3 regions of the Shewanella sp. W3-18-1 genome follow, and region 3 is predicted to be linked to each of the others. Evidence: predicted binding sites of a transcription regulator. Region 3 holds the regulator's gene; each other region holds the start of a gene.
What was found. Region 3 encodes sigma-54, which starts transcription at its own class of promoters, with help from an activator protein. Its sites were predicted from a motif close to GTTGGCACGNNNNTNGNNT; they were not measured.
Positions count from the first base shown of each region.

Region 1: SPUTW3181_RS03635 (P-II family nitrogen regulator) is a predicted target of sigma-54. The motif match lies at 4,230-4,248, and genes of this name have one in related genera.
Region 2: SPUTW3181_RS07425 (flagellar hook-length control protein FliK) is a predicted target of sigma-54. The motif match lies at 3,507-3,525, and genes of this name have one in related genera.

Region 1 covers NC_008750.1:778,036-784,427, reverse strand. Annotated here, with positions in the region: gene SPUTW3181_RS03660 (ABCB family ABC transporter ATP-binding protein/permease) at 1-72, opposite strand, end outside; gene SPUTW3181_RS03655 (hypothetical protein) at 519-698, shown strand; gene aroG (3-deoxy-7-phosphoheptulonate synthase AroG) at 746-1,801, opposite strand; gene SPUTW3181_RS03645 (hypothetical protein) at 2,089-2,418, opposite strand; gene SPUTW3181_RS03640 (ammonium transporter) at 2,584-3,834, opposite strand; gene SPUTW3181_RS03635 (P-II family nitrogen regulator) at 3,845-4,183, opposite strand; gene SPUTW3181_RS03630 (hydrolase) at 4,480-5,022, shown strand; gene SPUTW3181_RS03625 (DUF2999 family protein) at 5,188-5,439, shown strand; gene SPUTW3181_RS03620 (diguanylate cyclase) at 5,494-6,392, shown strand, end outside.
Region 2 covers NC_008750.1:1,616,697-1,623,088, reverse strand. Annotated here, with positions in the region: gene fliN (flagellar motor switch protein FliN) at 1-253, opposite strand, end outside; gene fliM (flagellar motor switch protein FliM) at 265-1,296, opposite strand; gene fliL (flagellar basal body-associated protein FliL) at 1,336-1,851, opposite strand; gene SPUTW3181_RS07425 (flagellar hook-length control protein FliK) at 1,943-3,418, opposite strand; gene fliJ (flagellar export protein FliJ) at 3,585-4,028, opposite strand; gene fliI (flagellar protein export ATPase FliI) at 4,040-5,377, opposite strand; gene fliH (flagellar assembly protein FliH) at 5,346-6,302, opposite strand; gene fliG (flagellar motor switch protein FliG) at 6,289-6,392, opposite strand, start outside.
Region 3 covers NC_008750.1:3,933,203-3,939,594, reverse strand. Annotated here, with positions in the region: gene SPUTW3181_RS17970 (HPr family phosphocarrier protein) at 1-262, opposite strand, end outside; gene rapZ (RNase adapter RapZ) at 249-1,103, opposite strand; gene ptsN (PTS IIA-like nitrogen regulatory protein PtsN) at 1,100-1,543, opposite strand; gene hpf (ribosome hibernation promoting factor) at 1,546-1,833, opposite strand; gene SPUTW3181_RS17950 (RNA polymerase factor sigma-54) at 1,862-3,337, opposite strand; gene lptB (LPS export ABC transporter ATP-binding protein) at 3,441-4,172, opposite strand; gene lptA (lipopolysaccharide transport periplasmic protein LptA) at 4,169-4,723, opposite strand; gene lptC (LPS export ABC transporter periplasmic protein LptC) at 4,710-5,270, opposite strand; gene kdsC (3-deoxy-manno-octulosonate-8-phosphatase KdsC) at 5,267-5,818, opposite strand; gene SPUTW3181_RS17925 (KpsF/GutQ family sugar-phosphate isomerase) at 5,818-6,392, opposite strand, start outside.

The DNA of each region.
Region 1 (6,392 bases), 1.6 Mb from region 3:
GGGCCAAAGTAACTTGAGGACATGCCAGTTTAGCTTATCTATTGGACCTTCAAAATATGATGTTGGACGCATATGACTTAACCTTAAATGAGTTAGGCCAATTGTAACAGCAGATATCAACATTGGGTGAAATCAAACCGACAAAGCTTGAACAAAATCAATCAGATTTATCTGACAGACAATCAGAATTGGGGCAGATAGACTCGTTAATCGTAATGTCATTCCTACGACTTATAAGAGACATACTATGTAAAAATTTATCAACAGCACCCATGAACACATTTAACTCACAAAGAATAAACTTATCGATATGCAACCCCCTAAAATAAGCGTTATTAGTGAGATTTATAGTGTTGATTATTTTTCAAAATTTACCCAAAATGCCATTGGGGTTGGTGATGAAAAGCCACAAAATTTGCTAATCTCAAGACGCTAGATAGAGCGGTATAAGCGCAACTGACTTATATCTGGCGGTAATATTAAGATAACTCAATTAAATCAAGATCAAAGGAAGCTTTATGTTGGATTCCGCTAAAGTTCAATACCCGCCATTACCACTGATCCAAACTTGGGTGTGGATGATGATAGAATCAGGCAATCCAGAAATTCAGGACAAAGGTCGAAACAACCTGATTGCCGCCTTTGGTAGCTTAGCCAAAGCAAACGAATATTTAGCCGAAATAAGCAATAAATCATAAAAATAAAGGCGCTGAAAAGCGCCTTTATTTTGCTTACTGACCGACTTTTAGGCCTTGCGGCGCTCAATCACACTTTGGGCTAATACAGCCAACAAACGCTCAGTGTCATCCCAACCAATACAGGCATCGGTAATGCTTTGGCCGTAGCATAAATCTTGCCCCTCAACTAGATCCTGACGCCCTTCCACTAAATGACTCTCGACCATAACGCCAAAAATAGCTTTATTGCCTGCGGCAACTTGGTCAGCCACATCTTGAGCGACTACCATTTGGCGCTGATACTGTTTACTACTATTAGCATGACTAAAGTCGATCATCACATTATCGGGTAATTTGGCTTTTTGTAGCTGCTCACTTATCTGTGCGACATGGGGCGCACTGTAGTTAGGTTCGCGTCCACCACGCAAAATAATATGGCAATCGGGATTCCCCTTAGTTGACACAATCGCAGAATGACCAAACTTGGTGACAGAAAGAAAATGGTGTGGTGCATTTGCAGCACCAATCGCATCAATGGCGACTTTAATCGTACCATCAGTGCCATTTTTAAACCCGACAGGACACGAAAGCCCCGATGCCAACTCTCGATGTACCTGTGACTCAGTTGTACGCGCACCAATGGCTCCCCAACACATTAAGTCGGCCATATATTGTGGCGTGATCATATCAAGGAACTCTCCCGCCGTTGGCATACCACTATCATTTAAATCCACTAATAATTTTCGGGCGGTACGCAGTCCATCATTCAGTTTAAAACTGTTATCCATATAAGGATCGTTGATCAACCCCTTCCAACCCACAGTCGTTCTTGGCTTTTCAAAATACACTCGCATCACAATCTCAAGTTGATCTTTATAATGCTCGCGCAGAGAAGCAAGACGCTGACCATATTCCAATGCGGCTTTAGGATCATGGATAGAGCAAGGGCCGATTACCACTAAAAGGCGATCATCATTTTTCGCTAAAATATGGTGAATACTTTGACGGGCATTAAATACGGTGGCAGAGGCTTTTTCGGAAGCAGGAAATCGTTCAAGAATCGCAATGGGAGGAAGTAATTCTTTGATTTCTTTAATGCGAACGTCATCGTTTTGGTAATGCATAATTTACTGCTCCAACTCTGGTGTCTTAGGCTATTTCTATCGCTGCAATACGGGATCTCAACGGCAATACTGAGTTCAATTTATCCAGTCTGAAGCGCTAATGCAACCAAGTTGTTTCTATTTCAAAAAATCATGCATAACCAATTGTTTTTATATGTTTTTAAAAGTGATAATTTAAAATATATCGGATAAATCACAGTCATGGTGAGTAAAATCGAATAAGGCGGTGGATCCACAGGTGAAGTCTTTTAAGGTATTGAACAATGAAATCACTCAGCTAAAAGCCATTATTTTTTAGGGGAATCCACTTTAATATATAGCTCTCGCTGCTGATACTGATAGGGTCGATATGTACTCTCACCACAGGAAAAATGGCGATAGGGTTTTGTCATCAACACACAGCCAATAGGCAGAGCCTGTAAAATTTGGATCTGCTCCTGTCGACGAAGCGATTCTTGCCACTCAAAGTCTTTAAGCACTTGATCTCGCACAGCAAAGGCGTCAAATGGCTCACTCGAACGCGTCACGACCACTTGACCCGCCATCACAGGCATAACGAATAGGGTGATAAGGCTCAGTAAGACATAGCGTTGCACAATATTTGCAATCAAATTCATCAGTCACTCCTTAAATTTATCGCTGCATGATTTATCACACTTCTTACTCTGTAAAATTTAAAAAGCCTCACACTTGGCTTGGATTACCCATAAAAAAGCAGAGCACTAAGCTCTGCTTTACTATCCCCTGATCCTGTTATGGCATCAAGTCATATCAGTGAGTTTTTAGCTGGCATTTTTTACTGTCACAAACTCAGGATAAGCGTCGATACCGCAATCGGAAGCATCCATACCGTTATATTCTTCCTCCTCAGAAACTCGAATACCCATAGTCATTTTGATGATAGACCATACGACAAATGAGGAACAAAATACCCAAGCAAAGATAATCGCAGCACCAGTTAGCTGTGCCGTAATGGTTGCATCAGCATTCGATAAAGGTACGCACATCAGACCAAGAAAACCTGCCACACCATGAACTGAAATAGCCCCGACAGGATCATCAATCTTAACGCGATCTAATCCGACAATGGAGAACACCACTACACCACCAGCAACCAAGCCAATGACGCCCGCCATTAAAAATGAAGGAGATAAAGGATCGGCAGTGATTGCGACTAAACCCGCTAGAATACCGTTTAAAATCATTGTTAAGTCTGCTTTCCCCCAAATCATTTTACATACAATAAGGGCAGAAATAGCGCCAAATGCCGCGGCAGTATTGGTATTCATAAACACTTTTGCCACTGAACTTGCGTTTTCAGCATCAGACACCATAAGTTGAGAGCCACCATTAAACCCAAACCACCCCATCCACAGAATAAACATACCTAAGGTTGCCATGGGTAAGTTAGAACCAGGAATGGGATTGACTTGACCATTAGGGCCGTATTTACCTTTACGAGCGCCGAGTAAGAGCACCCCAGCAATTGCAGCTGCAGCGCCAGTCATATGCACTATGCCACTACCTGCAAAATCAACAAAACCGAGTTTGGCAATAAATCCTTGGCCCCATGTCCAATACCCTTCAATAGGATAAATCACCCCAGTCATGACGATGGCGAAACAAAGAAACGCCCATAACTTCATGCGTTCAGCCACTGCACCTGAAACGATTGACATCGCCGTTGCCACAAACACCACTTGGAAGAAGAAGTCAGACTCTAACGCATGGCTTGCATCAGCAGATTGTGAACCGATTAAAGTGCCGATGGAGGGTATCCAACCGCCCTCGGTATTATCGACATACATAATGTTGTAGCCGACTAAGAGGTACATCACACAGGCAATTGCATAAAGAACCACGTTTTTAGTTAAAATTTCAGTAGTATTTTTTGAGCGTACTAAGCCCGCTTCTAGCATGGCAAACCCCGCAGCCATCCACATGACCAAAGCACCTGAGATTAAAAAATAAAAGGTATCAAGTGCAAAGCGTAGTTCTGTGACTGTAACGCCTAATTTTGTTAATTCTTCCATTATCAGCCCCTTATAGCGCTTCAGAGTCGAGTTCACCCGTACGGATACGGATAGCATGTTCTAAGTCAACGACGAAAATTTTACCGTCGCCAATTTTTCCCGTATGAGCTGCTGTGGTAATAGCCTCTATCAGCATGTCGAGATTTTCAGCCTTTGTGGCAATTTCTAATTTTACTTTCGGCAAAAAATCCACTTGATATTCAGCACCACGGTACAACTCTGTGTGCCCTTTCTGACGGCCAAAACCTTTAACTTCGGTCACCGTCATACCTTCAATACCAATTGCGGCGATAGCTTCACGAACATCATCCAACTTAAATGGCTTGATGATAGCGCTGACTAGTTTCATCCTGACCTCCAAAAAACACGATTGTTATTAACTTGTATCAAAGGTAATTCAATCATCAGGCCAATAATTTAATATATTGATTTATAATATATTTAATACAAACAGACCTTATATTGCGCTTAAAAATGCACCACATTTGTGCATAACACTTAGCAACGCACTCTTTTAGTGATCTGTTTAAGTGCAGAACTATTCGACCTTATGCCTATTGGTAACCGTGGGGAATTAGGGTTTACTGATACAGCGTGATATGAAAAAAAACGCCGTCATAAACTAAAATGCAAAAGGAAGGCACAATGTTAAAACCCGAAGAATGTGTGCTTGTCATCGTGGATGTGCAGGGAAAACTCGCTCAGATTATGCAAGGTAGTGAACAACTCCACCAGCAACTCCAAACCTTAATTCAAGGCGCGCAGTTGTTTGAAATCCCCATTTTATGGCTAGAGCAACTCCCAGATAAACTCGGCGCAACTAGCCCAGAATTACAAACATTGCTTGAAAAAACCAACATGCCTATCGCCAAAGCACATTTTAGCGGTTGGCGCTGTGATGAATTTAAGCAAGCGTTAATTCAAACTGAACGTAAACAAATCATCTTGGCAGGGATAGAAACCCATGTGTGTGTTTATCAAACCTGCTGTGATTTACTAGCGAACCAATATTCGGTGCACTTAGTCGCAGATGCTGTCTCATCACGAAGTGAGACTAACAAGCAACTCGGTATACAAATGATGACGAATAAAGGCGCGCTACTCACCAATGTGGAATCATTGCTATTTGAGTTACAACACCAAGCCCAAGGTGAACGCTTTAAGGCACTATTAAAGCTGATTAAATAACCTACTGGACCATTTATTAACATGGGATAATTTGCAGGATTTTATAGGTCACTTTCCTTCATCTATATTTACTGTATGTTATCCCCTCGCCCTCCCTTCACACTCACCAAGCAGTTTGTGATAACATCAGAGCCTATTTCGTATTGACATCAGCAAGGTAATATAATGAATCCCATTATTGCCATCTTAAAAGAGCACAATATCAGCGACGCCAAAATTAATGCGCTATTCCAAACCTTAACAGAAAATCCGTTTGCTGCCATGGCAACGATTAGTCAGTTGGGGATCCCACCTGAAAAATTACAGCAGCTTATGGCGCTGGTAATGCAAAAGCCTGCGTTGATCAAAGAGGCGGTACTGGAGCTCGGTTTAGACTTCGCCAAAGTGGAAGCTGCAAAGGCGCAATTTCAGCAATAACCCTCTACCTTTAAATACAACACCGCAAGAACAAGTGAAGTAAGGATTATGCTCATGCCAACTATCGGCACCGAAAAATATACTGCTGAATGGCTTGCCCTAGTCAACAACCTCTCCAGATCTGATGCAGGGCAACTAGAGCACCTTATTCATCAAAATCAACATGCCCTTAGCGATACTTTTTATCAAGCGATGATGCAAGACAGTTCAGCATCTGAATTCTTGTCTAATGATTTAGTACAAAAACGCTTAAAAGCATCAATGCAACAATGGTTGACGGATATGTTTCAAAGTCAGACGACCGAGCATATTCAAGCACTCGTTGCACAACAGATAAAAATTGGTGAAATTCACGCCCGAATTGGTGTACCAGTACACTTAGTACTCAATGGCGCTCGCTACCTAAAAACAAGAATCACCCAGTTAACCAGTCACGCACTTGCATCCCATGCAAGTATCTTGATTGATTTGGCAATGGAGATAATGAGCCAAGCGTATTCTAACTCACATGAGCGAAATTCCCGCTCAGAGGAAGCCTATCGCTTACATGCTATTGCACAAAACATTGCCCATGAAAAAGATAAACAACGTGCCGCGTTCCTAGATTGGGAAAACAAAGTCATGTTTGATTGCGCAAGTGGTGTTGATGCAGCGCTACTTCAGCCATTATATTCTTCTGAGTTTGGTTTATGGTTTCGCCATAAAGCAGAGCACGCTTTTGCGGGCGCGGAGGAGATAACACTGATTAATGACGGTATTAACCATATTGATAATGTGTTGCTACCTCTTTTAGCATTACCCTCCTTACAAGCCGATACCAAAAAGCTCCAATGCCTTCGTGAATTGCGCGAGCAATCTAAATCTATCCGTTACTATCTTGATCTTTTATTTGAGCAAAATCGAGAGGTTGAATCTGGTCGTGATGTTCTTACGCGGTTGTTAAACAGAAAATT
Region 2 (6,392 bases), 2.3 Mb from region 3:
CAGCCACACGGTCAAGCTCAACGACAGAACCTTGGTTTAGCTGTAGTAAATTGCGGATACTAATAAAACTACGGCCCACTTCCATTGAAATGGTCACCGGAATATCCAAAATCGTATCTAATTTAGCAGCATCTGCTTTACTAATAGGCTGAGAGTCATCAACAAGCTCATCCAGCGCAACAGCATTTGCCTCCTCTAAAGCCTGCTCCGCCATCGCGGCAGCCCAATCATCGCCCGTATCTTCTGTGCTCATCTTGCTTCACCTTATAATTCAGATATATCTCTAGCTTTGCCTTTGCGCGTCACTAATTGGAGTTCAGTTTTTACTGTTTCTGGACGGGGTATTTTTTCATATATTTTGAGCGCTAAATTATCGCGAGAACGCCCCATTTTACAGCGGTAAGTCGGTAGGTCTTCGATTTTCATCATGATATATTCAGGCAATTCAACTGGAATAATATCACCGGCTTTAAAGTTCATTACATCTTTGAGCGTTAACTCATGCTCAACAACGCATGCATCGAATCCCACTTTTACATCCATGATTTCATCATGTAATGCCTGTGACCAGCGCATATCCGTATCTTGCTTATCACTTTGCACCCCTGCATCCAACAACTCTCGAATAGGTTCGATCATGGAGTACGGCATAGTAATGTGAAAATCCCCGCCGCCGCCGTCCACCTCAATATGGAAGGAGTTTATCACCACCACTTCGGTTGGACTGACAATATTCGCCATGGCAGGGTTAACTTCAGAGTCAAGATAGTCGAATTCGACATCCATGACTGGAGCCCAAGCATCTTTATAATCTTCAAAGATAATTTTTAAAAGAAGCTGTACAATCCGCCGCTCAGTAGGGGTAAACTCACGCCCTTCAATCTTGGCATGGAACCGGCCATCACCGCCAAAAAAGTTATCCACAAGGATAAACACTAAGCGAGCTTCCATGGTGATAAGTGCAGTCCCTTTGAGTGGACTAAAACGTACCATGTTCAGACTGGTTGGGACGAATAAGGTATGTACGTACTCACCAAACTTGAGCATCTGTACGCCATTGATCGACACTTCAGCCGCACGGCGCATCATATTGAACATGCTAATACGTAGATGACGCGCAAATCGCTCGTTAACAATTTCGAGTGTGGGCATGCGCCCACGCACAATACGATCTTGGGATGAAAAGTCGTAGGATCGCGCATCTTGGCTAGCAGCATCAAGATCATCATCGTCATCGACGTCATCAACCCCATGCAGTAGCGCATCAATTTCGTCTTGGCTTAATAAATCACTCACTATATTGCCTTAACCTCTTTAGGGTACTGAAATTACGGGTTATTGCATCACAAAACCGGTGAATAGCACTTTTTCGACCACTTTACGTCCCGTTACGGATTGCAGTGTATTTTGAACACTAAGAAGTGCTAATTGACGAGCTTCATCCTTACCTGCTTGAGTGCTTAACTTTTGCACATCTGAACTGCTAAAAGTTGTCAGGAGAGCATCTTCAATGAGCGGAATATGTTTTTGTATCAGGACCTCATCATCGGAACCTCGGACCATCAGCTGTACTTTAATTTCGACTAAACGAGCCCGATCTGGCCCGGGTAAATTAAAGAGAAAAGGACGAGGCATGGGCACATAAGAGGCGACCAGTTTATCATTTGAAGGTGTTTCAACCACAGCCTCTACAGCTTCAGAGGATGACTCATCTGAACTGCCGAGAAAAAACCATAATGCACCACCAATCAATAGTGCAACGAGTACACCGATACCAATAAAAATAAAAAGTTTTTTCTTACTTTTAGGCGTATCAGTATTTTCAAGTTCTAACGATTCTTCGTTGGCCATTCACTGTGCTCTTCAATTTAGACTTAAGTCTTTACATTTTATGCATCATATCAAAATGTAACAATGCTATTTAATCCTATAGGTTACCCGCTTAAGCGTAATAATCTATACCAGAATGCAGACTAGTAGTTTGATTTAAACCTAAATCCAGTTCTTCTGCTGAGAATTCATCCAAATTTGTGCTTCCAGAACCGTTACTTTCGCCAAAACCACCATCGCGACCTTGTTCTTGCTCACCTTGTGATACATGACTATCTGCGAGTTGCATTCCTTGCTCTTGCAATAATTCACGTAATCGAGGGATAGCTTGCTCAACCATGTCACGGGTTTGAGATTGAGTCACATGAAACTGTACTTGGGTTTGATCGCCGTGCACTTGGATTTTGACCGTCATATGGCCAAGCTCAGGTGGATCAAGACGAATTTCAGCGTGTTGGATACCATTACTCACCATCGTAATGAGCTGTTGTTTCATCACCGGAGAAAATCGTTGGATCATCTCCTGCATCTGATTTGGCGTTTCAACGCCTTGACGCAGTGAAAGTTGAATTTGCGGGATATCTTGACGATTCACTTGCGGTTGAGTAGGTGATGTTGTCACTGAAACGGGTTTAAACTCAGAGGCGACTTCGTCATCAAGATTAAATGAAGTCGGTGAACTTGACTCTAATGTAACAGCTAACTTGGCATCTTTAAGTTGTACGTTTGTCACAAGCCGTTCTGATCCATCTAGCTCAATGTTTTTCGGAGTTGCCACATCCTCCGCAGTCCCTAATGTATTTAAGGCTGCAGTGGTTGCACTAACAAAAGATTCCTTCTTTGTACCATCAATACTGTTTGTATCTTTTAGACCCGTTGTAAAAGCATTTTGTTGGGCAATAGACGACTTATCTGCAGAAAAAGACCTGCTACTATCATTTTCTCCCATAATAGGTTGAGCATCTACTATCCCTTGCTTCTGTTGTTTAGCGGCTTCTTGGCTAACCAGTTCGACCGTGCTTTCTTCAACCAATACGCTCTGCTCTGGCAGTTCCCCATTGTTTTGTGACGCAATAGCTCCATCTAGCATGCTTGGCGTTGATAGGGGTAAAGCCAAATTAATGTCGGGTAAGTTAGTGGCATCAGCCTCAGCAATCAAAGCTACACCCGATTCATCCGTATCTGACGAATCAACTAATAACTCGGCTAATTTATCTAACTCAGAGGAAAAACAACCCTCAGCTTCAACGGCAGAAGTACCAATATCCAGATCCATTTCCTGCAGTAGCGGCAATTTGTCGCCCTCAGCGGCCGTTTTTTTCATTTCGTTTGCCATGCTAATCTGGGCAAAAATCAAACTCAAATCATCCTCTTCATCTTGGGATATATCATTGGAGGATGCTGATTTAGTCAGTTCAATCGCGCGTTCTTGAGACGTTGAAGGCTTTTGGGCAGATGAGGAAACACTGTTAACTGAGGCTAAAGCTGCAGAAAAATCTTCACTACGCGTTTCTGGAGTCGATGCTTTACCTGCGCTTGCATTATTATTTGCCGCTTTTGGTAATAATATATTCGTCATTTGTTGCATATCGGCTCCCAAACCACCCCAGTTAAACTCAACAGTAACGGAGTAAAACGTCAATTTATGCTGTAACAGCAATGTTGTGTATGAAGTTAAGCAAATAAAATGCCAACACGAAAGTTATATGATAGTTAACAAGATTTACGAAAGCGCGTATCGGCGCAAATACAGGCTATTTATGTCGGCGGTAACACTGTTGAGATGCAAACTCATCGGTCATTTTCTGCTCTCTTTTCAATTCTAATGCATCACGTTTTTTCGCTTTATTAGCGAGAAGCAGTTCAACTGCCTTGCGCTTCTTTTGTTTTTCTAGCCAATGGTGCTGACGATACTCTTTTTGCTTCTCGCCATCAGCCACCACCCGGTTTTGTTGGGCTATGGCATCATCAATCTGACGAATAAAACGATGAAATTGGTGATAATGACTTGCGCTAATCGCTTGACCTTGCTGAGACTGCATTTGCTTCATGTAATCTAAACGATAGTTGTTTAAGGCATTGAGCTGATGTTGGCGTTTTTGACATTCTAATTGGGCCGATTTCAGTAGGAGCGAAGCTTGCTCTTCAGCATCAAGCGCTAAATTAAGTACCAGTAATAAGGGATCTGCATTCGCCATCATGGCCTCGATTATTTACACTGTGCAGCGAGTTGAGCCAGCATCGATTGACTATCTGCAAAGCTAAAGGCATCACGCATGGTTTGCCTTAAGAAGGCATTCATCGCCGGTTGCAGACGTATCGCATTATCGATCCGAGGATCACTACCTTGGGCGTAGGCGCCAATAGAGATTAAATCTCGATTCTGTTGATATAAAGAATAGGTTTGTTTTACACGGCGCATCGCTTCTAAATGCTCATTAGAAATAACCATCGGAGCAACACGGCTAATTGATGCTTCAATATCAATCGCGGGATAGTGCCCCGAATCAGCCAGAGCACGCGATAATACGATATGGCCATCCAGAATCGCTCTTGATGCATCGGCAATCGGATCTTGTTGATCATCGCCTTCGGTCAATACGGTATAAAACGCCGTAATAGATCCCTGTCCAGGACCACCATTACCCGCACGTTCGACAAGACGGGGCAATTTAGCAAATACTGATGGTGGATAACCTTTTGTTGCAGGCGGCTCCCCCACCGCTAAAGCGATTTCCCGCTGCGCTTGGGCATATCGAGTCAAGCTATCCATCAATAACAACACGTTATAGCCTAAATCACGGAAATACTCAGCGATACGCGTTGACGTTTCACAGGCGCGAAGGCGCATTAAGGGTGAGGTATCCGCCGGAGCCGCAATAACAACGGAGCGAGCTCGCCCCTTTTCACCCAAAATTTCTTCAATAAATTCTTTAACTTCTCGTCCCCGTTCACCAACCAACCCCACCACAATAATATCTGCAGTAGTACCACGGGTCATCATACCCAGAAGCACACTTTTACCGACACCAGAGCCCGCAAAGAGTCCCATACGCTGACCTTTACCAACGGTCAACATGGCATTAATCGCACGTACGCCAACATCAAGGGGTTCCGTTATTGCACGGCGAGATAAGGGATTAATGGCAGAATTATGTCTTGGTGCATATTGATCGGTTTGCAGCGCACCTAATCCATCAAGAGGAACACCATTGCCATCGAGTACACGGCCTAATAAAGATAAGCCTACTTTAAGCCCTGTTTGCTCTCCAAGTGGAATGACTCTCGCTCCAGGGAGTACACCTCGTAACTCTTCAATGGGCATAAGATAGAGTAACTCATCATCAAACCCGACCACCTCAGCCACTAAATCTCCCGCCATGGTTTCGATAGAACACAAACTACCAACAGGCGCACGGCAACCACTCGCCTCTAAAGTGAGACCAACAACCCGCACCAATTGCCCACTGGCAACGGCGCGAAAAGGAGGTACTTTATCAATATATTGGTGGAACTTACTCAGCAGCTGGTGTTGACGGTTTTGCATCTTGATCTCCATTCGTTTGGAGTGAATCAATATCTGACTCAGTTTGCATAAGTTCCGATCCCGCAGCATCCTGATTATGATGTGATATTCTTGCGGCATCTTCTGCGGCAAGTGCTTCCTGTCGTTGTTGCTGCTGTTGCGTTAAATGGGCATGTTGACTTCGTAGAGATTCAAATACTGCATCTATTCGCGATGGTAAACTTAAATCAACCAAGGAACGCTGACTACTAATAATGCACTCTCCAGGGCTTAGAGAGGGATCGACTTCGAGTTGCCATTGATTGCGTGCCAATTGAGCTGCGGAATATAATTTCTCAACGAGGATAACGTCATCAGGGTGCAACCTAATAGTCACTGCTTGCTCTTTAATAGGTAAAGATTCAATACCAAGACGTAAAGCGGAAAGTATTTGTTCAGGATGGGTTTTTAACTCATGTCCAATAACAGATTTAGCCAGCGCCATCGCTAAGGTCATTAAAGATAACTCAATGTCACCATCGAGAAGTTGTAAGGGTTTTTCAAACTGATTGAGTAACGATTCAAAACGATTGATTAAACCCTTTGCTTCTTCAAGACCCGTTTCTAAGCCTTGTTCATGGCCCTGTGTAAAACCTTCTTGATGACCTTGCGCTAATCCTTCTAAACGTCCTTTTTCTACCCCTTCATTAAAACCTTGTGTTTTACCTTCACTAAAGCCTTCTTCTTCCGCTTGAGCTCGAATATACTCAATTTCAGCCATTGTGGGAGGTGCGATAGCTTCTACCGTGACTGGTTTGATGTGCTTACCAGAGTAGCCAAACAAATTAGAGATGCTTTCATCCTCAACCTCTGTCACATCGGGTAGGTTCCAGTGACTAAATTCGATTTCACTATCACTGACAATCTTATCCGACAATTTATTGTCACTCGGATTAGAGGAACTCATCGCCACCACCGCCGCCTAACATAATTTCACCGCTATCACTTAAACGACGAGCAATAGAGAGGATTTCTTTCTGTGCAACCTCCACTTCGC
Region 3 (6,392 bases):
CAAATTTAGCATCGATTAATGCGCAAATAGCATCAAGCGCGGGTTCTGCATCAGGGCCCTCTGCAATTAGCTTGATGGTTTTTCCCATACCTGTTTCAAGCATCAAAAGACCAAGCACACTTGCCGCTGAGGCTTGTTTATCGCCTTGTATTAACGTTATTGTTGCATCAAACTCAGAGGCCAGTACCACCAATTTTGTGGCGGCGCGTGCGTGTAAACCGAGCTTATTACAGATGGTAATCTGACGTTCAAGCTTTGGCATGATCTAGCTCTCGATGGCGTACATTGACCTTATGTTTACCATTACTAAATCGCTTCGCTAATTGTTCTGCCACATAAACCGATCTGTGCTGTCCACCTGTGCAACCAATCGCAATGGTTAAATAACTGCGATTATTACGCTCAAGGTGTGGTAACCAGGTTTCTAGTAAGTTTTCTATCTGCCAAATGAACTTGTTTACCAGGGGCTGGCGATTCAAAAACTCAGCTACAGGTTCGTCTAGGCCTGTTAATGGACGCAATGCTAACTCCCAATGGGGGTTAGGTAAAAAGCGCACATCGAACATAAAGTCGGCTTCTGTAGGCATGCCATTTTTAAAGCCAAAGGACTCAAAGTAGATGACTAATTCTTTATCAACGCTACCAAGAAGAATTTGTCTGACTTGATCGCTTAAATCATAGATATTTAAATTTGAAGTATCTATGTAGTGATCTACCAGTTTGGACATAGGTTCGAGCAGTTTTCCTTCAAGTTTAATGGCTTCTTGTAGGGATACTCGACTTTTAGATAACGGGTGCAGGCGGCGTGTTTCACTGTAGCGTTTAAGTAACACTTTATCGCTTGAATTGAGGAAGAAGCTGGTAATCTCCGTCCCTGCTGGCAGGTTAGAAAGTTGCTGAACCAGCACTTTATCTTGCTCTGGCATATTACGAACATCGACACTAATGGCGACAAGATCGTTACTGCCTTTGAGTTGCTCAAGCAAACTGCCTATTAGTGGCAAGGGAAGATTATCGACACAATAATAGCCGAGATCTTCAAGTACCCTAAGTGCGACAGATTTGCCTGAGCCAGAGCGGCCTGACACTATGACCAGTTTCATCCAGTGATTACCTGATAGAGTTCCGTTTCATCATGCGTCTTACGCAGTTGTTTTAATATTTGTTTATCACTTAGCTTTTCTGCCATGCACGACAGCGTGCTTAGGTGCTGTTGGCATTGATCCGCCGGCACAAGCAGTGCAAACAAAATATCAACAGGTTGCTTATCGATAGCGTCGAAAGCTATCGGTTCCTCACATTTTACGAGTATTGCAATGGGTTGTGTAATATCGGTTAATCGACCATGTGGAATGGCGATACCGTTACCTATACCTGTGCTCCCCATCTTTTCGCGCGCCACAAGGCTTTCGAAGATCTCTTGAGATGAGAGGGTGGGGTACTGGGCAGCGGCTAAGTCACTGATGAGTTCCAGTACCTTTTTTTTACTGCCCGGAGTGGCGCAGGTAGTGCACTCCGGCCTCAGTATGGTACAAAGTTCCATTATTAGTGTTTTGTTAACTTCTCTTTGTGTTTAATAACCTGACGATCAAGTTTATCGATCAGGACGTCTATGGCAGCATACATGTCAGTATGCTCTGAAGTTGCAAAAACTTCACCACCGGTGAGGTTGATTCGCGCTTCGGCAATCTGTTGCATTTTCTCAACATTGAGCACAACGTGCACATTATGGATCTGTTCGAAATGGCGTTCAAGTTTTGAAAATTTTTCCTCTACATATGCCCGTAACGATTCAGTAATCTCGATATGGTGTCCAATGAGCTTTATTTGCATAGAAACGTCCTCCGATATCCATAGTAGGCTATAAACTTTTACGCTGATTGGAAGGGGGAATAAGCATTGCTTCTCGATACTTCGCAATGGTTCTGCGCGCAACATTTATTCCCTGTTCTGCCAGAAGTTGTGCCATCTTGCTGTCGCTTAATGGTTTTTTCTGGTTTTCCGCGGCAACCAGTTTTTTAATAAAGGCTCTGATTGCTGTGGATGAGCACTCACCGCCATCGTCAGTCCCGACATGGCTTGAGAAGAAGTATTTTAGTTCAAAAAGTCCCTTAGGGGTATGCATGTATTTTTGAGTTGTGACCCGTGAGATGGTCGACTCATGCATTTCAACCGCTTCGGCTATATCGTTAAGTACCATAGGTTTCATGGCTTCTTCACCGTACTCAAAGAAGCCTTGTTGGTATTGAACGATACAATTGGCCACTTTGAGTAAGGTGTCGTTACGACTTTCTAAGCTCTTGATAAACCATTTGGCTTCCTGCAGATGGCCACGAATAAATTGGCTATCTGCTTGGCTTTTTGTGCTGCGAGCCATGGCGGCATATTGCTGGTTTACATTGATTTTGGGCATGCAATCTGGGTTGAGTTCTACCACCCAACGGCCATTTTTCTTCGATACCGACACATCTGGGATCACATATTCTTCATCTATCGGTGTGATCAACAAACCTGGGCGAGGGTTCAGCGTTTGTATCAGTGCGATACCATCCCGAAGTTCATCTTCCTTCAGTTTGGTTTTACGCATTAACAGCCTAAAATCGCGAGCAGCGATCAGATCTAAATGATCTTTGATCAACATGCGGGCATTTTCGAGATGTGGTGTGTCCGGCGAAAAATGGGATAGCTGGATCAGTAAACATTCGCTGAGATCTCTTGCTGCAACACCAACAGGATCAAAGTGTTGGATACGCTTAAGTACAGCTTCGACTTCGTCCAACTCAATCTCAGGGTTTCCCATCGCTTCGAGAATATCTTCAGTGCTTTGGGTGAGATAGCCCTGATCATCAATAGCATCAATAATGGCCGTGGCAATGGCAAGATCGGTTTCAGAGAAGGGGGTGAGGTTTTTTTGCCATTCTAAATGTTCATGTAGGCCCTCGCTGGTTTCCCCCTGAAAGGGCATGTCATCTTCTCTACTGCCACCCGAACCTGAGTTGGGTGAGGCGGTAAACACTTCATCCCAAGTGGTATCCATGGGAAGTTCATCTGGCATCGATTCTTTGGTCAAGGATTCTGCGGTATCAACAGTGGAGCTATCTTGTTCGGGTGGCAGTGGGCTTGATTCGCTGAAATCTGTGTCTGATAAATTCTGGTTGCGTTCTGTAGGTGCGTCAAATTGCTCATCTTCCAGCTCAAGAAGAGGATTAGAGTCTAAGGCTTGCTGGATCTCTTGTTGTAATTCCAATGACGAGAGCTGCAACAGACGAATCGCCTGTTGTAATTGTGGCGTCATGGTTAACTGTTGGCCCAGTTTGAGCTGGAGTGACGCTTTCATGTTACCGCTGATCCCTACGTTATTATTTTTGAATGAGGCCGTTTGTTATCAGTGAGTGGAGTCTAGTCGCAATAATTTTATGCTATGGACTCCGCTGGAGTAACTATAGCCTGAATTGTTCACCTAAGTACACAGCCCTAACTTGCTGATTGTCTAAGATCTCTGCAGGAGTTCCCTCGGCAATCAGGTTTCCGTGACTCACAATATAGGCATGTTCACATACGTCTAATGTTTCTCGGACATTGTGGTCTGTGATAAGTACGCCTAAGCCACGACTCTTAAGTTGTTCGATAATTTTTTTGATATCGATAACGGAAATCGGATCAACGCCCGCAAAAGGCTCATCGAGCAGAATAAACTTGGGATTGGCCGCGAGGGCGCGGGCAATTTCAACTCGGCGACGTTCACCGCCCGATAAGGACATCCCTTGGCTATCGCGAATATGGGTAATATGGAACTCTTCGAGTAGGTGCTCCAGTTCTTCTTCGCGTTCTTCGTCTTTTAGCTCTTTACGGGTTTGTAATACCGCCATGATATTGTCGTGAACGGTCAGCTTACGGAAGATACTGGCTTCTTGTGGTAAGTAACCAATTCCTTTGCGGGCGCGAAGATGCATAGGATCTGCTGTTAAATCATCATTGTCGATAAAAATATGGCCTTTATCGCTTTTTACTAACCCAACCACCATGTAAAAGGTCGTGGTTTTACCTGCACCATTTGGGCCTAGCAAACCAACAACTTGGCCAGTTTTGACTGTCAGACTGACGTCTTTAACCACTTGGCGGTTTTTGTAGCTCTTGGCGAGGTTTTGTGCTCTTAGGGTAATTTGGGTCATTGAGAGTCCTGCTCTTTCACAGGTTTATCTGCGGGTGTTTGGGGTTTGAGATCATCCTGATAGCTTTCGGGTTGAATAATGGTTATCACGCGGTCATCACCATTCCCTGTGCTTTCTGCGATCAGTTTTTGTTGAATGATGTTGTAACGAATGAGGTTACCTGTCACTTGACTACCCGCTTGATCGAGGGAGGCCGAACCTGTGAGTGTTAATGTTCTTGTTGCCATTTCATAGCGAATTTCTTTAGCACTAGCAGATGCAGGGCGACCGTCATCTAAGATTTGGGTGTAAGTCGCGGGGTTGCCTGTTGCCACTAAGATTTTACTGGTTTCACCATCGGCAGAAAATGCGCGCAGCTCTTGTGCATTGATTTTAATCGAACCTTGGGTGACTTCTACTGGGCCAAAGAAGATGATTTGGTTGTTTTTAATATCCGCCGTTTGGCTCACAGCCTTGATTTTCACTTCTTGCTGCAGATCTGCGACTTTTGCATAAGTGCTCATGCTCATTATCAGCATTAAGCTGGCAAGTAATATCTTATTTTGCTTCATAGGTTCCTACTACCTGACTGGTCAATTGGACTTCCTGCGCGTTCAGGTCCGCATAAAGGCCTTGCCCTTGGATATTAAAATCTTTCCCTGTGACGTAAATGATACGGTCAGAGGTCATTATCATAGTGTTTAGATCAAGTTCTAAAAAACTAGTCGATAAGGTTTGTATCGGCTCTTCTGGGCTGATGGCATCGATAATAACATTATTTTCTAATACAACCTTGCCTGTTTCTTTGTTGAGTTGTCCTTGATCCGCTCTGATCTGCCATTGTGCTTTACCTTGGTCAGGATAAACAAGGTATACAGGTTGAGTGAAATAGGTTTGGCTTTTTAGCTCATAGTGTTCCATGTGTTTGGCGGTGACACGGCTATTCACTTGACCTTGTTCATTGAATTCAATGCTACGCAGATCTTCAATAATGTAATCAGGACTATCTGGGTTATTCAAGCTGTTGTCTGTTTCGTTACCCCGCTTTTGTTGTACTTGCCAGTAGAGGATGAGGGCAGTACCAAAAAAGGCAATGATAGCGAGGGTCACACGACTCATATGCTCATCCCGTGGGCCGAAGTGAACTTATTTTGGCTTAACAGCAGTAAATCGGTTAATTCCCGTAGCGCGCCATGTCCACCGTTGAGGTTGGTGACAAAGTGTGCCTGTTGGCGGACATAGGGATGACCATCGGCGACACATACTGCTAAACCTACCGCGTTCATCACCGGAAGATCGACAATATCATCCCCGATGTAGGCCACTTCTTCTGGGATGACATTATAGTGTGATAGTAGGGCTTGATAAGGCTCGAATTTATTATCAACACCTTGATAAATATCTGTAATGCCTAGGGCAGTCATACGATTGGCAACAATCTTAGATTGGCGACCTGTAATAACTGCCATGTTAAAACCGCTGGTCAGTAGCGAGCGAACACCATAACCATCACGGGTATGAAATGCTTTAAGTTCTTCACCTGCATTACTTAAATAAATGCGCCCGTCAGAAAATACGCCATCAACATCACAGATAAGCAGTTTTATTTTTTGTGCTCTTTGCCAAACATCATCGCTGATAGGGCCGTAAAATCCTTGCTGTGGCATTAAATAACTCCTGCTTTAACCAAATCGAGCATATTAAGTGCTCCGATAGGATGGTGATCTTTGTTTATCACGATTAAACCATTAATATTTTTACTATCCATAACTTGTAGTGCTTGAGCCGCAAGTGCGCTATCGGTAATTGTGATGCAATTGCGAGTCATCACATTGGCAATTGGCGTTGTACGTAGATTCACTTCTGCATCAATCACTCGACGTAAATCGCCATCGGTGAAAATGCCCACTAATTTATGCTGCTCATCAATAACCGCTGTCATACCTAAGCCTTTTTTGGATATTTCATACAGGGCTTCGGTGATACAAATATCGTGATTGACAAGTGGTAACTCGTTACCGCTGTGCATAACATCGCGGACTCTTAGTAGTAATTTTCGGCCCAGTGCGCCACCTGGATGCGACATGGCAAAATCTTCGCGAGTAAAGCCTTTGGCTTGTAGTAGCGCAATAGCGATTGCATCACCCATCACGAGGGTTGCCGTTGTGCTGGAGGTGGGGGCAAGCCCAAGCGGGCAAGCCTCTTCTGGCACTTCTATACATAAATGGATTTTGGCCAGAC